DNA from 3 places in the Spirosoma daeguense genome. Region 2 is predicted to be linked to each of the others. Evidence: riboswitches for the same ligand, from Rfam matches in the RefSeq annotation. Region 2 holds a riboswitch; each other region holds the start of a gene.
What was found. Region 2 has a riboswitch for cobalamin ahead of ACYVD4_RS03655 (TonB-dependent receptor plug domain-containing protein). Riboswitches for the same ligand answer to the same signal wherever they lie in the genome.
Positions count from the first base shown of each region.

Region 1 (6,698 bases), on a different contig from region 2:
GCACCAGCAATAGAACCAGTCCCGAACCAAGCGACGCCATCAGCACCAGCAGCCAGCTATCGGAAATGCCCAATTGTCGGATGGCGTATAGGCTGGTGCTACCACCACTACCTAACATGACCAGTGCTACGCCAAATCCGGCCCCCGCCGTAATTCCTAATTCTGATGGACCCGCTAACGGATTTCGGAACAAAGCCTGCATCTGCAATCCGCTGACCGACAGGCCACAACCCACAAGTACGGCTGTAATGGCTTTTGGTAAACGAATTTTCTGCACGATATACAGCCACGCCTGATTATCGGATTCCTGCTGCAATACAATTCGTGCTACGTCTTTCAGTGGAATGGCTACCGAACCAAGACCAATATCTACCAGAAAAAAAAGAACGGCCAGAATCACCAAACCCGGAAGCATCAACCGACGCCAGATTGAAACAGCTTGAGCGTCCGTAAACGCAGACGTAGTAGCAACGGAGGTTTTCATCACTTCAGTTGCGTGTAGTAAACCAGTTCGTGTTTAGGTAGTAATTCCGGGTGCAAAATCTTGATCAGATCGGCCAGCACCAGTTGCGGGTTAACGGTGGCTGATTCCCAGAAATCGTTCGACCCGCGACTGTTAACCCGCTTGTTGTAAGTGTAAATTTTGCCCGACTTAAACGCTTTAAAATCAGCGTAGCGAGCATCTTTCGCCAGCACTTGCTGTTTCGTATCGACCGACATCATGCCTACGTTAAGCCAGTAATCTGCTTTTAACGCCACCGGATAAACGGCTTCGAAATTGAGGGGTAAACTGCCTGTTGTTCGCCGAGTTGCCCACGGATAATTGCTGCCAGCGTCCTGAAAAAAACGGGTCATGTAACTATCGGCGTCAGGAACGAACCAGGCATCTTTCGAATTCATGCCGCTCAGAATCGTTGGCTTGTTCGGAGTCTGTTTTGCCAGATTTGTGAGTCGTTTATACTCCTGTTCAACCTGTGTAAATTTCTGATTCGCAAGACTTTCTTTGTTGAGCAATGCGGCCAGCAACTTCACCCACTCGGCCCGACCCAGTGGCGTAGTTTCGATATAATCGGAGTTGATCAGCACCGGAATACCCGCTCCGTTCAAAATCGTATACCGATCCATTCGCGATGTGGGGCTTCCCATTGTCATTACCAGATCGGGGTGCATCGATACAAGTAATTCTTCGTTAATCGACTGATTTCGACCGATTTCCCGAACCTTACCTGCTTCGATACGTTGAATAACTTTGGGCGATGATACGTATTGAAGATTGCCCAGCCCAACCAATAGATCCTCGACGCCCAGAAAACCCGTCAACGCTACGTGTGTCGACGACATAGCTACCAGACTACGTATCGGCGTTTCGATAACCTGACTACGGGCAAATCCTTTGGGGGCAACAGTTCCGCGCGGCACCAATACGTAACGTATTGTATCGACTGTTTTCTCAAAAGGATTGATAATAGAGACGATTTTGTATCGGCCTTTGTAGCTGATTGTAAAGCCTTTGGCGTATTGAATCGTTACCTGATTGCTGGCACTAGGCTTGGGTATTTCGGCCGATTTTGCGGGAGTTGGTGCCGCTTCGCTACGTCCAGAAAGGGCAATGGATAAGAAACTGAGCCAGAAAAAAAGGGACAACCTTCTCTGGCTGAAACTACGTTTGCACATATTCATAGTTGATGAGCTTTTCTGCCGAAAGCCGTTAATCAATTCGATAAAAGGCAGGTCTTCTGACTTCTCCAGTAACCAACGGCCTTCCCATTTGAACAGTGGCATATGAGGTTGGTTACTCTGAAAATGGAGTTACAGCAGCGGAGACTGTTCCAGAGTTACACTGGATTCCCTATTAAACTGGCTAATTCATTCACTAAAATGAACGCCTTTACCTTCCTGCGTCAAAGGTACAACAAAAGGATTCGATAGTAATGTAAGTCTGATTCTCTTTAGTTCATCGGTACGTAGCACTCGGTTTTTTAGGCGAGACCACATAGCATGATAAAAAAAACCGTATCCTAAATGCGAAACTAAATTTTGGTACGTTTTTTGGTTGTGTAAACAATTGATACTTAATTGATTAAATTTATGTGTTTTTGCTAGTGAGATAGTGGAGCAAGGAAAGCTATCGATAAAATCTGTTTACGGATTGATAGATTCAGAAAATTTAGCAGAAACGATGAGCGATTCTGCTATAAACTCCGTTATTTCGCAGAGAGTCAAGTTAATTCTCTGAATGGTAGGTATTATAATGGGCAGTCTTTCCGACCGCAAGGTAATGCAGGAAGCTGCCGACGTTCTGACAACGTTAGGTGTAAAGTGGGAAATGGACATTGTGTCGGCACACCGAACTCCCGAAAAAATGGTTGATTATGCTAAAGGTGCCCGCAGCCGGGGTATACGCGTAATTGTGGCTGGAGCCGGAGGGGCGGCCCATTTGCCCGGTATGGTTGCTTCGCTTACTACGTTACCCGTTATTGGTGTGCCTGTAAAGTCGAGCAATTCCATCGACGGATGGGATTCGGTGTTATCAATATTACAAATGCCGGCTGGCGTGCCAGTGGCAACAATGGCGCTCGACGGAGCTCGAAATGCAGGCATTCTGGCCGCGCAGATTGTTGGAACTTCTGACGAAACTGTAGCCAGCCGACTCGCTCAATTTAAAGAAGAACTTAAGGAAAAAGTGGCCGATATGAGCCAGCAGTTGATGAATAGTGGACAGTAAACAACGATACACTATTCATGCTCCAGTTTTGATTACTGATTTAACCCATGGAAGACGTAAATCGAACAACTAATTCTCGCCAAGCCGAAAACACAAGTTTGCCTGCTATTACGCTTACTGTGCTCGTAGGGCTCATAGCTGCCATGCTGTACATTGGCTATGATTATCTGGTTGACGATACAAATGGTTCTGACGAACTAACGAACGTAGCGTTGGATACGGCCTCGCAGCAACCTTTGGCTCAGAACGGTCCGGAAATTCTGATGGCTCCCGAAGAAGTTGATACGTCCTCTCAACCTGCACCAGTCGATCTTTCGCAGGCTGCACCTCCTGCCGATGCTATTGAAGCGAATACAGTAGCCGAAGAAGTTGCTGAAGATAATCGGGAAACAACCGGTGGAAAACCGTCTGCTGCAGAAAAAGAAAAAGTTGCCGAGAAACCGAAGGAAGAAAAACCTAAGGAGGAAAAGCCTGTTGAGAAGCCGAAGGAGGAAAAACCGAAGGAAACAGTTGTTGTAAAACCAACCATTAAACCCGGCGGAACAACCAGCACCTATACGGTTGGGTCGGGCGAAACGTTTTATGGCGTTGCCAATCGGTATAACATGAAAATCAGTACGTTAAAGGATATGAATCCGGGTGTATCGGAGTCGGACGTGAAAGCAGGAATCACGAAGCTGAATGTGAAAGTGATGGCTGTTCATACCGTTGGGGCTGGCGACGTACTACGTGTGGTTGCGGAAAAATATGGTGTGAGCAAAGAGGCAATTATGAGGGCTAACAAAAAGCAGAAAGATATTGCCACAAGAGGGGAGAGGCTTATTATTCCGTTTCCTGATAAACAATAGGTTTTAGATTTCATAGTCAGGATACTTTTCAGTAGAGTAGCCGTAACGATAAAAAAAGGATGATAAGGGAACGATCCCTTATCATCCTTTTTTTATCGTTGCGAACCTCCTGATATTAACTTCCGAGAGTTCTCGCCCGAAGCTGGAGGTTTTATACTGCCAAACGGCATATGTGCATCGGAGCAGGTTCACCTATTCAGAAAAAACTGAGCCTGTCTGAATCTGTACGTTAACCGATCCGCTTTTTTCTCGTTTTTTCGCTTCAATTAAAGTGCCCACTGGGCCTAAGTCTTCTTTGCAAGCAGGCATTCCGGGCTTTATCTTATCGGCGCTACGTTACCCCCAACCATTTGCCTCTCACCAGTAGTTTCGACATTTAATCAGACTATTTGCCGCATCGTTCGTCGGTAAATCTGGCCAGTTTGCTCATAATCAGTTTGAAGAACTGCTTTGGGGGATTTGTCTGCATTTTTATCGATTTTCCAGATTTATAGCCACCCTACATACTGAACGGAGGCTAAATTATATCCTTTCCATACGGCGGATTGTCGGTCTATTAAACGTTGAAATTGTAAGTCAAAAAATAGTTCGGAAAGCAATTGCCGAATTTTGGAAAGTAACTAGGTTACTTGGGAAGTTATAAAAAACGTGTGTTCAAAATATGGCTAAAATTGATCTCGTTGACGATAAACGAATTCTTTTATAACCAATTACATGAAAACGCTCTGCCCAAATCTGCTAGTTGTATTCATATTCATCGTACTGGGTTCATCCTGTAGCAAGAAATCGGAACCCGATCCACTCGACCAGTATGTGGGTTCCTGGTCAGAGGTCATGCCCAATGGTCAGCTAAGCTCTTCTCAGGGAGTTGTCATTAGTAAGTCAGGAACTGCTTTAATACTTAGTGATTTTCTGGCAAATTCTATTTCGGCTACTGTAAGCGGTACTGGATTTCAGGCCGAGAACAAAAATATTGCCACCGGCCAAGGGTATCAGCACCCTGATTACAGCGTGTCGGAACTTTATCTACAGAATCTGAACGGCAGTATAACAGGTAATAAACTGACGCTCAAATTTACTGCGTTTAGCCAATCTCGTACTATGACTTTCAAGATTGATGATACACTGGTGTTTCAAAAAAAGTAAGCAATTGGTCTAGGGTTGGAGGAGTTCATTTTCTCATGCTGACTGAACAAGTACAAATCTTTTTTAGCTATCCCGCATTGTCATGCACAAATACATATACTTCATTTTGGTTACCGGTTTGCTTATTGTCTTTCAAACCACTACGTATGCGCAACCTCGCCCGCGTCAAACAACTAAAAAGCCTGTAGTAAAGACGCCCCCTGCGCCTACTCCCAAGCCTGATCTACTCATACGCAGAGATGGGACACAACAGGAAGTTCGGGTCATCGAAATCACTGATAAAGAGATTGTTTACAAACGATTCAACAACCTCGACGGCCCCGTTTTTCGATCACAAAAAGCAGATTTCAGTTCGCTCAAGTATGGAAGTAATGGTGAAATAGAACAGTTTGCCACCGCAGCCCAGCCAGCACCTACACAACACGCTCCCGTGCAGCCTGCCCCTGTGCAGCCTACCTCCACTCAACCTGCCTCAGCCCCCACGCCGGCTCCTGTCTACAAGACTCCATCATCATTCTCTTCAAAAAAGACACGTTTCGGACTTTGGGCAGGTGGTCAGAGTGCTATAATAGCTTTTGATGGATCAACAGAAGGTTCTAAAAGCATCTTGGGTTTTCGGGGTGGACTACTATTTGACAGAGCTATCGGTAATGCAGGAAGTTTTCGTACTCACGCCTTGTATTCATCAAAAGGCACTAGTTCTACTAGTAGTAACTTGACCCTTAATCTTAATTACCTCGAAGTACCGTTTGATTTTTTATATAAAATTCAAACACCGGGCGTACAGTTTTTGGTAGGTGGTGGTGGGTATTTTGGTACGCTTCTAAATGCAAATTTGAATTCCGTAGATGCCGCTAAACTTTTCAGCACAACCGACGCCGGAGTACGTGTTTCAGGCTGGGTCGACCTACCTTCTGGTCTTACATTGAATGTATTCTACAACCTAGGTTTACTCGATATCAATTCAGGTATAAATACAAGAGAAACCTGGAAAAACAGGACGTTAGGCTTTGGTATTGGTTATTTTCTGTTGAAATACTAGCCTGACCTAAACCGCAATTATATCTATCAGTATGAAATTTCTCAACACTATTAAGTACTTGGCCGTTAATTACCGTCAAGTGGCCCAGGGCCGAATTCTTCTCATGTTCTGGTTGGCTCTGTCAAATCTGGCCTTACAGAGCTGCAAGAAAACTGCCGACCCCGCCCCACCCGTGATTACCATAACCAACACCGTTATGACCGGAACGGTAAATGCCAATACAATACTGGATGCTTCAGCCACAGGCGGACAAGGGACGCTTACCTACGCATGGGTTATCAAGACAGCACCTACTGACAGTAAAGCTACATTACTCAATGCTACTACGTTAAAAGCGGAGCTGATACCCGACAAACCGGGTACGTATATTATTGCACTAACTGTTACTGATGCAAACGGCCAGAAATCAACCACCGAAATAACCCTTACGGTATCATTGCCAGGCAAGCCACCGGTTATCAGTTTAGCGACATCGATGACTGTGGAAACAGGGCAGCAAACGTCTATTGATGGCAGCAAATCCAGTGATCCCGATGGAGATAAGCTGACGTATGCCTGGGCCATTAAGACGAAGCCGACGGGTAGCAACACCACACTGACCAACACACAGAGTGCCGTTGCCGGGTTCACTGCCGACATTGTCGGTACGTATGTCTTGAGCCTGACCATTACTGATGGTATATGGCCACCTGTGCCACAAGATGTGACAGTTTTAGCTACCGCACCGGCTACTCGAACCATCAACGGGAGCTGGACTTCCACTGATGGTTCGAGTGGAGGTACTGATTATACTCCCCGAAATAAGTTTTATTCATTTAACGTAGCAACGAGCAATCAGCCGATTTCATTTACACTCACTTCGTCAGAGATCAACGTGGGAATTGCTCTGTATGATCCGCAGGGTAACCGAGTTTTAAACCGGGGCACTGGCCGCTCG
Region 1 is NZ_BAAHBF010000005.1:543,714-550,411, reverse strand. Features, by position in the region: gene ACYVD4_RS18595 (iron chelate uptake ABC transporter family permease subunit) at 1-484, opposite strand, end outside; gene ACYVD4_RS18590 (ABC transporter substrate-binding protein) at 484-1,680, opposite strand; cobalamin riboswitch at 1,710-1,911, opposite strand; gene purE (5-(carboxyamino)imidazole ribonucleotide mutase) at 2,237-2,725, shown strand; gene ACYVD4_RS18580 (LysM peptidoglycan-binding domain-containing protein) at 2,773-3,573, shown strand; gene ACYVD4_RS18575 (hypothetical protein) at 4,288-4,719, shown strand; gene ACYVD4_RS18570 (PorT family protein) at 4,802-5,761, shown strand; gene ACYVD4_RS18565 (PKD domain-containing protein) at 5,793-6,698, shown strand, end outside.
Region 1: it holds a riboswitch for cobalamin, as region 2 does, so the genes downstream of both, ACYVD4_RS18590 (ABC transporter substrate-binding protein) here and ACYVD4_RS03655 (TonB-dependent receptor plug domain-containing protein) in region 2, are expected to answer to the same signal.

Region 2 (6,698 bases):
CAGATGTTTTACAGTTCCAGGCACTCAGCGCCACGATGGCCAGAGCCACTCCTTTCGTCACTTGTTTTTTCATTGGTTGTCAGATGGAAAATTAATAATCACATTAAGCGCCCAGTTCCGTCCGGGAAGGGCATTGCGTTTGGCGCTGATCGCCAGCGCATCAAGTATATTATTGGCTTGTGCCTGCACACGTATCGGCACAGTTCCGAGCTTTGTTGTCTGTTCAAGCAGGATATTGACTAACGTAACACCCTTGAAAAACTGGCTGTTATCGAACGTAACGTAGCGTTTCGACGTAGTCTGCACCTGTACCGTTAGTCGAGTTTTGGCGCGTTGAACATAAGCATTCAGCGTACCCGTATGTATCGGAACGAATACGAGTTGCTTGCCGATAACATCCTGTGCATACACATTATAGGCACGCTCCTGCGATGCCCGCGTAAGCCCGTACCCCAATCGTAAACCTGCCTGCCAGTCGTTACGTACAAAACTCAACGTAGCGTTAGCCTCAATTCCACGGGCTACAACCAACTGAAGGTTCTCGACATGGTAATTTTTATCCGGATTCCAGAAAGCCCAGTCGTCAACCCGGTTGCGATATACGGTTGCTTCGGTATTGAGTTTAAGGTAATCCGACAACGTAACGTTTGCCGCTAGTCCACCTTCTATATTAAATCCGCGTTCCGGTCGCTGGTCGGGGTTTCCCAGTACGAGCCAATAGCGTTCGTTCAGGGTTGGCACCCGATAACTGAAACCTACCGATCCTTTGGCCGTCAGCACCACAGCATTACGTTGCAGTAACCGATATTCGGCCCCCACCGAAGGCGTTAACGGTGGATGGAATCGTGTAACGAAGGTTTGCCGAAGATTAGCCGAAACCAGCCAGCGCGACGTTTGCAGACGTAGTAGCGCGTACAAATCCTGCCGATTTTCAGTAATCAAACCACCGCCGTATCCATCCGTTCTCGTTCGGTAATGCGACCATTCGCCACCAAGCCGCAAATTCAGAGACAATGATTTGCTTGTTGGCGCGAAGTTAAATTCGCGTTCTGCGCGGCCAATAAAACGGTCGGTTTCGGTGTGACTGGGTTGTAAAAAATCACCTTTGCCGTAATCAATAATATCGCGAATCCAACCTAACCGAACGCTCAACTGGTTCACTTCATAGGTAGTCAGAAACCGGGCCGACTGCGTGCGGGTACGTTCGCGGGCAATGGCATCCTGTGGGGCAATCACCAGATCGTTGTCGGTAAGCCACGCATTTACAGACAGTTGCTTACCACTTTTATGCCGAAAAAATAAATCTTGTACCAGTCCGCGTTGTGCCGTAGTCGATGGCTCCATAAAATAACCGTTACGTTCCTGATACGGATATTTATTGTTCAACTGGTGCCGATAGCCGAATGTCCGGCCAGAAAACTGCCACGATTCGCCCAGCGCGCTTCCGTAGCGAATACCCAATTGCGTCTGATAATTTTGAAACGAGCTTATTTGTTGCCCCAGTGTTACACCCACTTTTTCTTTCCAGTCAGGCGCACTGCCTAGCAAAATACTACCACCGACAGCATCGGAACCAACCACGCAACCACCCGCCCCGTACTGCACCGAAAGGCGGTTGAAACCCGCTACCGGAAGGGTCGAGAAATCGGTCTGGCCCAGATTTGGCTGGTTGATGTTGATACCATTCCAGAGAACTGCCGTATGATTGGCCGACGTACCCCGAAACGAAACCGTAGCCAACTGACCAGAACCGTAATTTTTAAAGGCGAGTGGCGTATTGAACGTCAATAAATCAGCGAGGTTACCAAACCGAAACTGGAGCAACGTAGTAGAATCGATACGCTGGAGTTTCTGCCCGGCAATGAACCGCTCGGGCGCGATGGCGCGTACCGTCACCGCCGACAGCGTACGCGATGAATCCGTTTGCGCATAACTACGCTGTCCGGCACACAAGCCGACAGAAAGGCCCAATACCCACCACCAAAGGGCTCGAATATTCACAGTTGCTAATCAAAAAAGTGTGTCGACTACTCAATTCGACACGCGATCAAGGCGTTTCCTCCGAACACCCAAACAGCGGATTATCGTCGGCAGGTCTCCTGGCTCATCAAATCGGCTCGAACCTTCCCGCGCTGATAATCAGGGCAGTGGCTACGTAGTATGAACCGATTTTTAACGAATAATGTAAAATGGATAATGAACAACGCTTGTCCTTATCGATGATTCATTTTCTATTATTCATTAACTATGATTTACAGTTGCGGGGACAGCGTTGGTATTGCACCAACTTCCCTTTTAAGCCGTGAAAGCCACCACGAAATGGCATCAGGCACCGAAAACTAAACGCAAAGGTAGCGTTATTTGCAGAATATTCTTAACAACCTGATTTATGAACACATCGCTCTGGTCGTTACAGGGGCAACGCGCACTTGTAACAGGCGGCACAAAAGGCATCGGCGAGGCCATTGTTCGCCAATTTCTCGACCTCGGCGCAGCCGTGTTTATCGTAGCACGAGATAATACGTTACTTCAGCAGCAACTAACCGATTATAGGCAACAGGGACACGTAGTGGACGGGTTAGCCGCCGATATGAGCCAGCCCGGAGCGGCTACGCAGGTAATCGAAGCGGTTGGTAAAATTTGGGATAGGCTGGATATTCTGGTGAATAATACGGGCACCAACGTCCGTAAATCGACTGCCGATTATACCTCTTCTGATTATGAGTTTGTCTTGAATACGAATCTCCGCTCGGCTTATGAAATGAGTCAGGCGGCTTACCCGTTATTGAAATCGTCGAATAACGTAGCGATTTCTGACGCTACGTCTGGGGGGAAAATTATCTTTATTACGTCCGTTTCGGGATTGGCATCTACCAGCAGTGGTTCGCTGTATGGCATGACCAAAGCGGCACTGGTTCAACTGACACGTAATCTGGCGGTCGAATGGGCGGCCGATGGGATTCGTGTTAATTCGGTAGCGCCTTGGTACATCAATACACCGCTGGCTCAACCGGTTTTGACTAACCCTGAAAAATTAACGGGTATTTTGAAGCGTACGCCGATGAATCGGACTGGCGAGCCAGAAGAAGTAGCGTCGGTTGTTTCGTTTCTGAGCATGCCCGCATCCAGCTACGTTACCGGACAAACGCTGGCGGTCGATGGCGGCTTGATGGCGTGGGCGTTTTGATTGGGCTACCAACGGTTGAATGGTCATTTTATCCCATCCCAACCCTTCCCCTGAATTCAGGGGAAGGGCTTATTCTACTGGCTAACTACTCAAATCCCAGCGATCATCGCCTTCATTTTCGTCATGGCGGTTTTCGTGACGGTAGCTGCGTCCTGCTCGTAGTATTTTTTATTGAAGACTTCCAGCGACAAGATGATAGGCTGATCGGTACGCTTGATGATTTTCAGCGTCTCTTTAATCGGTGCAACACCATCGCCCACAAAAACCCGGTCGGCATCGGTAATTTTCTCGCGGGGGAAATCGGCGGTGTAGTCGTTTACGTGGAAGATTTCGATACCGGGTTTACCTACCAATTTTAAACTATCCATACTGGAGCCGCCCTTGTAGAGGTGATAGATATCGAGCAGCACCCGCGCCGACGGATGACCGCTTTCGATAGCCACAAACATCACTTCGCTCAACCGGCTCAGATTAGGTGAAAAGCCCCATAATTCCAGTTGAGGTACCACACCTGTTTTATCGCCCATTTCCAGAATAGTACGGTAACGCTCGGCAGCTTTATATAAATCAACCTTCGGACTTCCGGGCGATTGGGCACCGATGGGGGGCGTTGCTACGCGCTTACAACCTACTTCGGCCAGCATTTCCATCTCGCGCTTCATCTGGTCGAGACCTTTTGTCCGGGTGGCTTCATCATCCACAATCCACGGCGCGAAACCAATGGCGTTTTCAACCTTGATTCCTGTATCGGCCAGAACTTTACGGGCATCAGCCGTCGTAGCACCCGATTTCAGGTAATTCTGCAAGGTTTCAATCCATATTTCAACAGAGCGAAATCCCGCTTTCGAAGCTACTTCCAACTCTTTCACAAAACCAAGTTTGTGGCCGCGAATGGTACTCATATTCAGGCAAAGCGTGAATGGAGCCGCAGCCGTCGGGCTTGATGCAGGTAAAGCGGATGTCGACATAAGCGATGCGCCGGTGGTGGCCGTCAGCGCGGTCAATGCCTGACGACGAGTTACGGATTGAGCCATAAAAAAGGGCGAATAATGCCAGAAGCGTTTAGATAACTGTCCTTCCTGAATCGGTTTGTTTTCGGACAATGGATTTATGCAGTCAAAAACCAAAAACCAGCCTAAACTACTCCTTTAAAACAGCGGTTCGTTTACCTGCGTATCGAACACGCCCGTCAGCACGCGCCCGTTACGTTTCACCTGTACCCAGATTCGGTAGTGACCCGCGCGGGGAAAAGCATATGGAAACTCAACCATATTGTTGACTTTCATGACATGGTTCATACCGGGCAATTCGGCCATCAACAACCGATTTTTTTCGGTTTCTGAAACCGTTTTCAGTTTCTGAATATACGTATCGATACTATCGCGAAACTGAGCGGCATTCGGATAATGAAACGTCCGCGACGTATCGGCAATACGGCTCACCAGCGAACCTTCGGCAGCCATCGAATACGTACCAACGGGATGCAAATGAATGTATACCGACCCATCGGAACGTAGTATGGCGGCATGACCGGGCATTCCCAAATAGGGTTCTATTGGCGCAGCTTTACCCTGCGCATCGGCAACGGCAAATTTCAAGGTATAGAGCTTGCCAGATTCCAGAGACTCACTGGGCTCATCCATCCAAAGCATAGTCGAGCCATCGTCCAGTTTCACGCTGGCGCTGGGTTTACCACAAACAACCATGTCGTTATCCAGATGCGGTACGTTCACGGCATTGGCTTTTACGCCCATCGGATCGGTAATAAGCCAGCTATCGTCCGGGTCAGATGGTTTGGCGTTGGCAGCCGCTTCGGCGCTGATTTTCAGAAAAGGTACGTCGACGGTATCTGTTAACGTTTCGGCAAAACCGCTTCGGTACACTACGTCCGAATAAACCAGGTACTTACCGCCCGGAAGTGATGGCAAAGCGGCTTCAAAATTGAGCGAATCACGTCGATTAGGGTGCAGATGGGCAAACGCATCCAATCCCGGAATACGTACCAGAAAGGTGTGCATCAATTTACCGTGATCAGGAAGCAGATAACTGAATAACCGTTTTCGCTTTCTGTCTCCCGACGTATCGAACTGAATCGTGAGGTGCCGTTGCGCATCGCCAATACGTATCGACGTATTGATACGTGCTGGTTTATATAACTGTTCTTTTTTATAATCCTCGGCCGTACTGTTCCACCATGATCGCCAGCCCACCATAATCAACGTAACGGTCACTAAACCTATCGCCATTCCTACCAGCCGCTTCCGCTGAAGCTTCGGTGTTTCGGGTTGGCCGGGTGCTGTAATTCCATCGGCATTGCTGGCACCAATAATCGTGATGAGCATAACGACCAGCAACAGGCCAATAGCCGCCAAGCCCCATCCGGTTCCGGCGGGCATATCGCGCATGGCCGTGGCAATGGCCATAACGGGAACCACAACCTGCTCTTTTCCATCTGGCCCATCAATACTGATTTCGACACTTGACGAGCCAGAATCCATCAGCCATAAATCGGCTTCATAGCGATTCTGACCAACAGGTGTAAGCACATCATGCGTAGGTGCGCCCTTGTCGCCGGAACGAAAATAGATTGGTCGTGCGCCGATACGTATCACCCTACCCTGCTCTACAAACACGGTCACCTTTGCTGTTCCGGGCACTACGTCGGGCGGGCTGATACTGATAAGGAGCTGGTATTTACCGACTTGCTTCTGAACAATTACGCCCGAACTACCAATGTGCGCATACGTAGCAGACGTAGTGATGAGAAAGAAAAGAGAGAAAAGCCATGCTACTGGCTTCCAGTTAATCATATTCATGAATGAGGTTTTATAATCAGGTATTGTTAATAATGGCTTCGACAGAACACGGGTTTTTATGATTTTCAATGAGCTATCTTGTGAGATTTAAAAACAGGTCAGGATAATCATAACGATCATAAAAAATCCGTGTACTATCGACTAATGGTAGTGCAAGGCCCCAACAGGCTCTGGCTGTTTGATTAAAATTGAGGGTAGTTACAACTCAGCTTTCGGATCAAACAGCCGGAGCCTGTTGGGGCCATGAATTCTAGCGGGCGATACGTTTCATCCAGTTGCCCCAGAAAAGGCCAATGCGTGCCGATAACGTAGCATAGAGTAAAGCTTCGCCGAAACCGAGCCAGAAATCAGCCGTCGACTGACTGTTCCAGGGCGCGTAGGCGAAACGGTACTCCCAATCCGGCGGGCTATCGTATGACCAGGAATTAGACAGGAAGAAACCGTTACGTGCGTAGGGTGATGTTTGCAAAAATTCGCCAAAAGGCCACTGAACAGCCAGTAATAACAGCATAAATACAACGGCATAAATAAGAGCCAATACCCAATCATTTATCTTCCTGCCCACTTCAGGCTTCTCAAAGCGATGCATCAACCAATCAAGTGCAAACGCAGGAACAATGAGCAGCATCGGGAAGTGGAAAGGCTGGTAATGGGTGATTGGATTCAATACAGGCCCTAGTCGCGGAGTAGCTGGA
Region 2 is NZ_BAAHBF010000001.1:949,103-955,800, forward strand. Features, by position in the region: gene ACYVD4_RS03650 (YncE family protein) at 1-73, opposite strand, end outside; gene ACYVD4_RS03655 (TonB-dependent receptor plug domain-containing protein) at 70-2,001, opposite strand; cobalamin riboswitch at 2,073-2,352, opposite strand; gene ACYVD4_RS03660 (SDR family oxidoreductase) at 2,390-3,187, shown strand; gene ACYVD4_RS03665 (sugar phosphate isomerase/epimerase family protein) at 3,277-4,221, opposite strand; gene ACYVD4_RS03670 (hypothetical protein) at 4,336-6,003, opposite strand; gene ACYVD4_RS03675 (hypothetical protein) at 6,254-6,698, opposite strand, start outside.

Region 3 (6,698 bases), on a different contig from region 2:
CAAACCGATACCGAACATCACCTTTCAGCATTCGGTCATAAGCGGTTTGAACGTCCTTCATATCAATCACTTCAATGTCCGACACAATGTCGTGTTCGGCACAAAAATCGAGCATTTCCTGCGTTTCGGGCAAACCACCGATCATCGAGCCCGCCAGACTTTTACGACCCGGAATCAGACTAAAGGCTATAATCGACGAGGGTGTTGGTGGAGCACCTACGCAAATATGAACACCATCGGTTTTGAGCAGTTGCAGGTATTGATTGTAGTCATGTTCTGCCGACACAGTATCCAGAATGAAATCAAAATAACCGGCTACAGATGCCAGTTGATCGGGATCGCTGGTTACCACAAACTTGTGCGCACCGAGCGCCTTCGCGTCTGCTTCTTTCTTGGGAGAGGTGCTGAGTACAGTCACTTCAGCACCAAACGCAACGCCAAATTTCACGCCCATATGACCTAGTCCGCCCAGACCCATAACCGCCAGCTTGTGGCCTTTACCAACGTTCCAGTGACGTAGTGGTGAATACGTAGTGATACCGGCGCAAAGTAACGGAGCTGTAGCAGCTAAATCCAGCTTTTCAGGAATACGTAGCACGAAGTCTTCATGGACGACAATGGTATTGGAATAACCACCATAGGTTGGCGTTTTCTTATCCTGCTCCAGACCGTTATAGGTTTGCGAATGTCCATTGGTGCAATACTGTTCTAAGCCATGCTGGCAATTGTCGCACTCGCGGCAGGAGTCAACCAGACAGCCTGTACCGGCCAGATCGCCAACCTTGAATTTTGTTACGTGGTTGCCCACAGCTACCACACGACCAACAATTTCGTGGCCGGGAACCATCGGAAAAATACCACCGCCCCATTCATCTTTAATCTGATGAAGGTCTGAATGGCAAACTCCGCAGAAATCAATATCAAATTGAACATCGTGTGGCCCCACTTCCCGGCGATTAAAATCCCAGGGAGCCAGATCCGTATCTTTCGTTTGTGCAGCGTATCCTTTTACAGCAATCATAGTTTATGAAGGAATGAAGTTGAAGTTCAGGCAGACACTACGTAGTATCCACTCCTGCAAAATTGGCCCTTGCTAAATGGTTATTTTATAGCAAAGTCAAAGCAATTTATATGAAAATCAAAGATGGAGCACGTAGCGGCAGGTAGTAGGAGAGATAATCAATTTGTCTGGAATCGCCTGGGCTCTACGGCAACGTTCAATCGCCCTAAACAATTAGGGGCTTGTTGTCAGCTACTTACCACCCCCTGCCCCCTCCTAAAACAGGAGGGGAACTGAAAAAGGGTCACTTCTGCACCTTCCCCTCCTGTTTTAGGAGGGGCTAGGGGTGGTAAGTTCATTCATCACTTTATTGCGTTTCGATCTGGTCGATAAACTGGCGGATGAGGTTTTGATCGTCAGGTTTCAGCAACGTAATGTTTTCGGAAAGAACCCGGCTGACGGCCTGCCATTGATGCGACTGAACCAGTAATAGTTCGGCAGTAAAATCGACCGTTTCCTGATTTGTTACGTTAGTTTTTGAATTCGTGACGATTGAAAGATGGGGTTTCAGTGCGTTGACGAGTTGTATGGAAAGCTCATTTCGAACGTACTGATCGAGTGTATGTTGCGGCACTCGTCCTTCGGTGTCCGCTTTTTTTAGCGAGGTAATGGCTCTGTATTTCATGTATACCGACACCAACTACCGGCATGGCTTACAAAATACGAATCGGCTTTTTGTCTTCGTCGAGGGCTACGAATGTGAACGTACCGTGAATGGCCTGATGCCGCTCCATCGAATACATTTCTTCTACGTAAATCTCGACGGCAATCCGAATGCTGGTGTTTCCTACGTGGTCAATCCGGCCAACGAGTTCGATGATGGTTCCGGCGGGGATCGACTTGGTGAAGTTGATTTTATCGCTCGAAACCGTCACCATCCGTTTACGCGAAAAACGGGTAGCCGTGATAAAAGCCACTTCGTCCATCAGTTGCAGGGCGGTTCCGCCAAAAAGTGTATCGTAATGATTGGTTGTACTTGGGAAAACAGCTTTAAAAATTCGGGTTTCGGCAGCAGCAATTCGTTCGTCGATAGAAGAAGATTCGTTAATGGCCATGCAGCAATTGATTTACTTTTTTCTGGTGATTAAGTTGATTGTATTCTGATCGAAGAATCCGCAGACAATCGGCACATAAACAGCCCTGATATAACGAACTAACGTAGTGTCGCTGCGCTTCGGTTAACGTAAGCGACTGACATTGACACAAATTGATGCTGCCAACGCGACATTCAAAAGACCGATGACAACGCGGGCAACCGGTATGTTCGTGTTTACCAATACAATCAGGGCTCATCGTGCTATGTATCTGATAGTAAATGTTTTCGACAGGATTTACAGGATTAACAAGATTTTCTAGCTCAAAAAAGAATCTTGTTAATCCTGTAAATCCTGTCGAAAATTAACGTTTAAACCGATTCAGAAATCAGTTCGTGGGCAGTTTGAGCGGCCTGAACCATATTTTTCAGGGCTTCCGTCGTTTCCGGCCAGTGACGTGTTTTCAGTCCGCAATCCGGGTTCACCCACAAATTACGAGCGGGCAATACGTTCGACGCTTTCTGTAGCAACTCCACCATTTCCTGAACAGTCGGTACGCGTGGACTGTGAATGTCGTAAACGCCCGGCCCGATTTCGTTTGGATAATCGAAGCGCGAGAACGCATCCAGCAACTCCATCTGCGACCGCGACGTTTCGATGGTGATTACGTCGGCATCCAGATCGGCAATGGCACCAATAATGTCATTGAACTCGGCGTAGCACATGTGCGTGTGAATCTGCGTCTGATCCTGCGCACCCGAAGCCGCTACGCGAAACGCCATTACGCCCCAGTTCAGATACGTATCCCAGTTTTCGCGACGTAGTGGTAACCCTTCACGTAGCGCCGGTTCGTCAATCTGAATCACGCCGATACCGGCTTTTTCGAGGTCAACCACTTCGTCGTGAATGGCCAGCGCAATTTGCAGACACGTATCACGGCGGGGCTGATCATCACGCACGAACGACCATTGCAGGATCGTAACCGGGCCGGTCAACATACCTTTTACGGGTTTGCTTGTCAGCGATTGCGCAAAGGTCGACCAACGTACCGTCATTGGTTCGGGGCGGTACACATCGCCGAAAATAATGGGCGGTTTCACACACCGTGAGCCATAACTCTGTACCCAGCCGTTTTCGCTGAAGGCAAAACCGTCCAGCAATTCACCGAAATATTCGACCATGTCATTCCGTTCGAACTCACCGTGAACCAGTACATCGAGGCCAACTTCTTCCTGCCAGCGAATCGCTTTTTCGGTTTCTTCCCGAATAAAGGCTTCGTACTGCTCCAGCGTGTGATCACCTTTTTTGAATTTCGACCGATTGGCCCGAACAGCGTCAGTTTGCGGAAACGACCCGATGGTTGTGGTGGGGTAAAGAGGCAGTTGCAGTTGTTCATGCTGAATACGTTGACGTTTGGCGAATGCACTTTGCCGTTGCGCATCTTGATCGGTCAATTGTTGCACCCGTTGCTGAACAGCTGGCCGGTTAATAATCACCGAGGTTTTCCGGGCCGCGTGAGCCGCCTGATTCGCGGTTAACGTAGCGTTGGCTGTTACGTTGCTGGGCTCCTGAATTAACGTAGCTAACGTAACAACTTCGTCGAGTTTTTGCCGGGCAAAGGCCAGCCATTGTTTGATTTCGGGCGTTAAACCCTGTTCGTTCGTTTCGTTGGCCAGATCGAAGGGAACGTGCAGCAGCGAACACGATGGCGCAATCAATACACGCTCTTCGCCTAACGTAGCAATAGCGCGCTGAATCGTAGCCTGTGATTTGGTGAGGTCGTTAATCCAGATGTTACGTCCGTCGACTACACCCAGTGATAGGGAAATTGATGTATCAACAAAATCGCTTTTCAGAATATCATCGAGTTGACTCGGACAACGTACCAGATCGAGATGGAGCGCATCGACCGGCAAATGCAAGGCAAGGTCCAGATTTGACCCATAGCACTCGAAATACGAAGCCAGCAGGAATTTCAATTGAGGAAATTCGCTACGTAACCGACGATACGTTTTGGCGAAAGCAGCCCGTTGTTCGTCTGTCAGGTCGAGCGATAATGTAGGCTCGTCTAACTGAATCCACGTAGCGCCTTGTGCATGTAAGCGCGTTAAAATCTGCTCATAAACTGGCAGAAGTTTGTCTAGCAGATCGAGCCGATCGAAACCCGATTCTTTTTCTTTACCAAGCAACAGATACGAAACTGGCCCGAGTAAAACGGGTTTTGCTACGTTGCCCAACGTTTGCTTCGCTTCGTCGAACTCGTTGAAAATTTTCTCGGAAAGCAGCGAAAACGACTGATCTGCGGTGAATTCCGGCACAATGTAATGGTAGTTCGTATCGAACCATTTGGTCATTTCCATTGCCTTCAAGTCGAGACCATTCTGCTGATAACCACGTGCCATCGCAAAATAGAGCGCCAGAAAATCGTCGGGCTGCTGGTCACGTAGCGGCTGAAACCGCTTCGGAATTGCCCCGACTGTGAGCGACGTATCAAGCACGTGGTCGTAGAACGAGAAATCGTTGCAGGGAACGAGCGTAATGCCTGCCTGCTGTTGAGTTACCCAGTTGCTTTGTCGGATTTGCTGCGCAATTTCCTGCAACTGCTGTTGTGTGAGTTTACCGGCCCAGAACTGTTCGCAGGCCCGTTTGAGTTCGCGGTGGCTACCGATTCGTGGATAGCCAAGATTGTGTGCGATCATGTTGTTAAAAGGATAAAATGATTGATCGCGTTCGATGCCGAACTCCATACACCCACCACATTATCAGAAAGTTAATCAACACGACACACCCTTTCCGGCTTCGGGGAGAAGCTGAAAAATGAAAGGATTGTCAATCTTGATGAAGCCCAATAGCGTGTAGGCGCAATCAGCAAGGCTAAGGCAAGTCTCCTGGCTCGTGACAGTATTTGCCGTCCTTCTCACCCCTTTTCAGGAGCAATGGACATCGAGGGCAAACCCTTTTCTAGCGGTCACATACAGTAGCAACGTCTGCTCGTGATTTTCACACGATTCCTTTTTCATTTCCTGAACCTCTCAGGAAAACCATAGCCTGTTTGACGGAAAACAAAGAACGTTAACACAAAGTAACTCGGTACGTTCGGCAAAAGCAACTGATATATGGCATATCGCTAGCTACAATGCTAAAGAAGTAGTTGGTGGCTATTAGCTGCACTTGCCTACGGATCGCATATCTTCTATCTTTCTAGACATTATCTGGGCCTCATTTGCACAAGAGTTGCACAAACACTACTTTTGCGACCTCTTTAAATCTATTTATTCGCTTGAGGTTGAGAATACAGCAAGGGTAAAATGATACAAAAAGGCTTCTAACGAATTGATTGTTAGATTCTAGATGTTATAATATAGAGAGGTGTCCGAGTGGTTGAAGGAGCACGCCTGGAAAGTGTGTATGCGGGCAACCGTATCGAGGGTTCGAATCCCTTCCTCTCTGCAAAAATTGCGTTAACTATTTGATTTGAAAATAGTTAACGCAATTTTTTTTGTTCTTCACGTTTCAGTAGCTAAAATCAGTGCTGCATGTGTGAGAAAAGTTCTTGGTCTATCGAAGTAGATTGACTTTGTAGGCAATAAAAAAGCCCGGCACAGACTAATCTGTACCGGGCACATTCAAAACATTTGTTACTTTTCCGGAAAAGTAAAAGGTCACTTATATACACTTGTAATAAAATTTAGCAGACGGTAGATAATTGATTTAACACCAATAAATGCTTGCCTTTGGGAGACGTAGCATTTTGCTGCCCTTAACGTATTGCCTCCGATTTAAATACAATTCAGTCGATCATCGCTGGACGATAAGCTTTACTGATTCCGCCCATCGAGCCAAACGAAAATACTCAAAAAGCCGACTCTGTTCTAGTCGGTAGGAGAGAAGCATACGTAGTACCTGATAATACGTTGCTAATACCACAAACGCACAGAGTAGATACCAACCCCTATCCAGTAAGCCAATGATGAGTTCTGGTTTTCTAGCGAATTTGGTACTGGAAGCAAGCCATTGAGTGAATTTGTTCAGTATAATCAGGGTTACACAGGCTAGCCCAATGATGAACGAGTTTCTGTAACGAGGGTCAATCAAGGGCAAAAGAATTACAACTGTGTATATACTTATTTTTAGGAAACAATATGTTACCTATAAAATTCATTGATTTATTTGTTGAGTAGTAATACGTAATTTTAAGTGACTTTGTTGGCTCTCTGTTGATAGACTTAACCTAATTTGGTTTCAGTGATTACCAGATACTTATGCTTAAAAAATGAGTATTTTTTAAGCATAATTCTTTTCTTTTTACTAAATCAACAGATGTATAAAGACCTAGTTTTAAATATAAAAGAGCCTGATAACCAGCATGAAATTTGCTGTATAATAAAATTATATTGTCGAAAAATCTATTTCGTTAATCTATTTAGATAAATAGTATTTATAATATAAAAAACGGAGACTTTTCTGATAATGGCATAGTATTTGTGAACGCTGCTTACGCCTAGTAGCCCAGTTAGGCGTGAACCGTTAAATACTTACCTTTATGCTTACCTGTATTGCCACCTCTTTAGGAAAAGAAAAGCCTTTTTGGACATTCTTTTCTG
Region 3 is NZ_BAAHBF010000008.1:444,335-451,032, forward strand. Features, by position in the region: gene ACYVD4_RS25870 (NAD(P)-dependent alcohol dehydrogenase) at 1-1,021, opposite strand, end outside; gene ACYVD4_RS25875 (hypothetical protein) at 1,368-1,685, opposite strand; gene ACYVD4_RS25880 (acyl-CoA thioesterase) at 1,714-2,115, opposite strand; gene ACYVD4_RS25885 (cysteine-rich CWC family protein) at 2,105-2,353, opposite strand; gene metE (5-methyltetrahydropteroyltriglutamate--homocysteine S-methyltransferase) at 2,466-4,793, opposite strand; cobalamin riboswitch at 4,956-5,155, opposite strand; tRNA gene ACYVD4_RS25895 (tRNA-Ser) at 5,458-5,544, shown strand.
Region 3: it holds a riboswitch for cobalamin, as region 2 does, so the genes downstream of both, metE (5-methyltetrahydropteroyltriglutamate--homocysteine S-methyltransferase) here and ACYVD4_RS03655 (TonB-dependent receptor plug domain-containing protein) in region 2, are expected to answer to the same signal.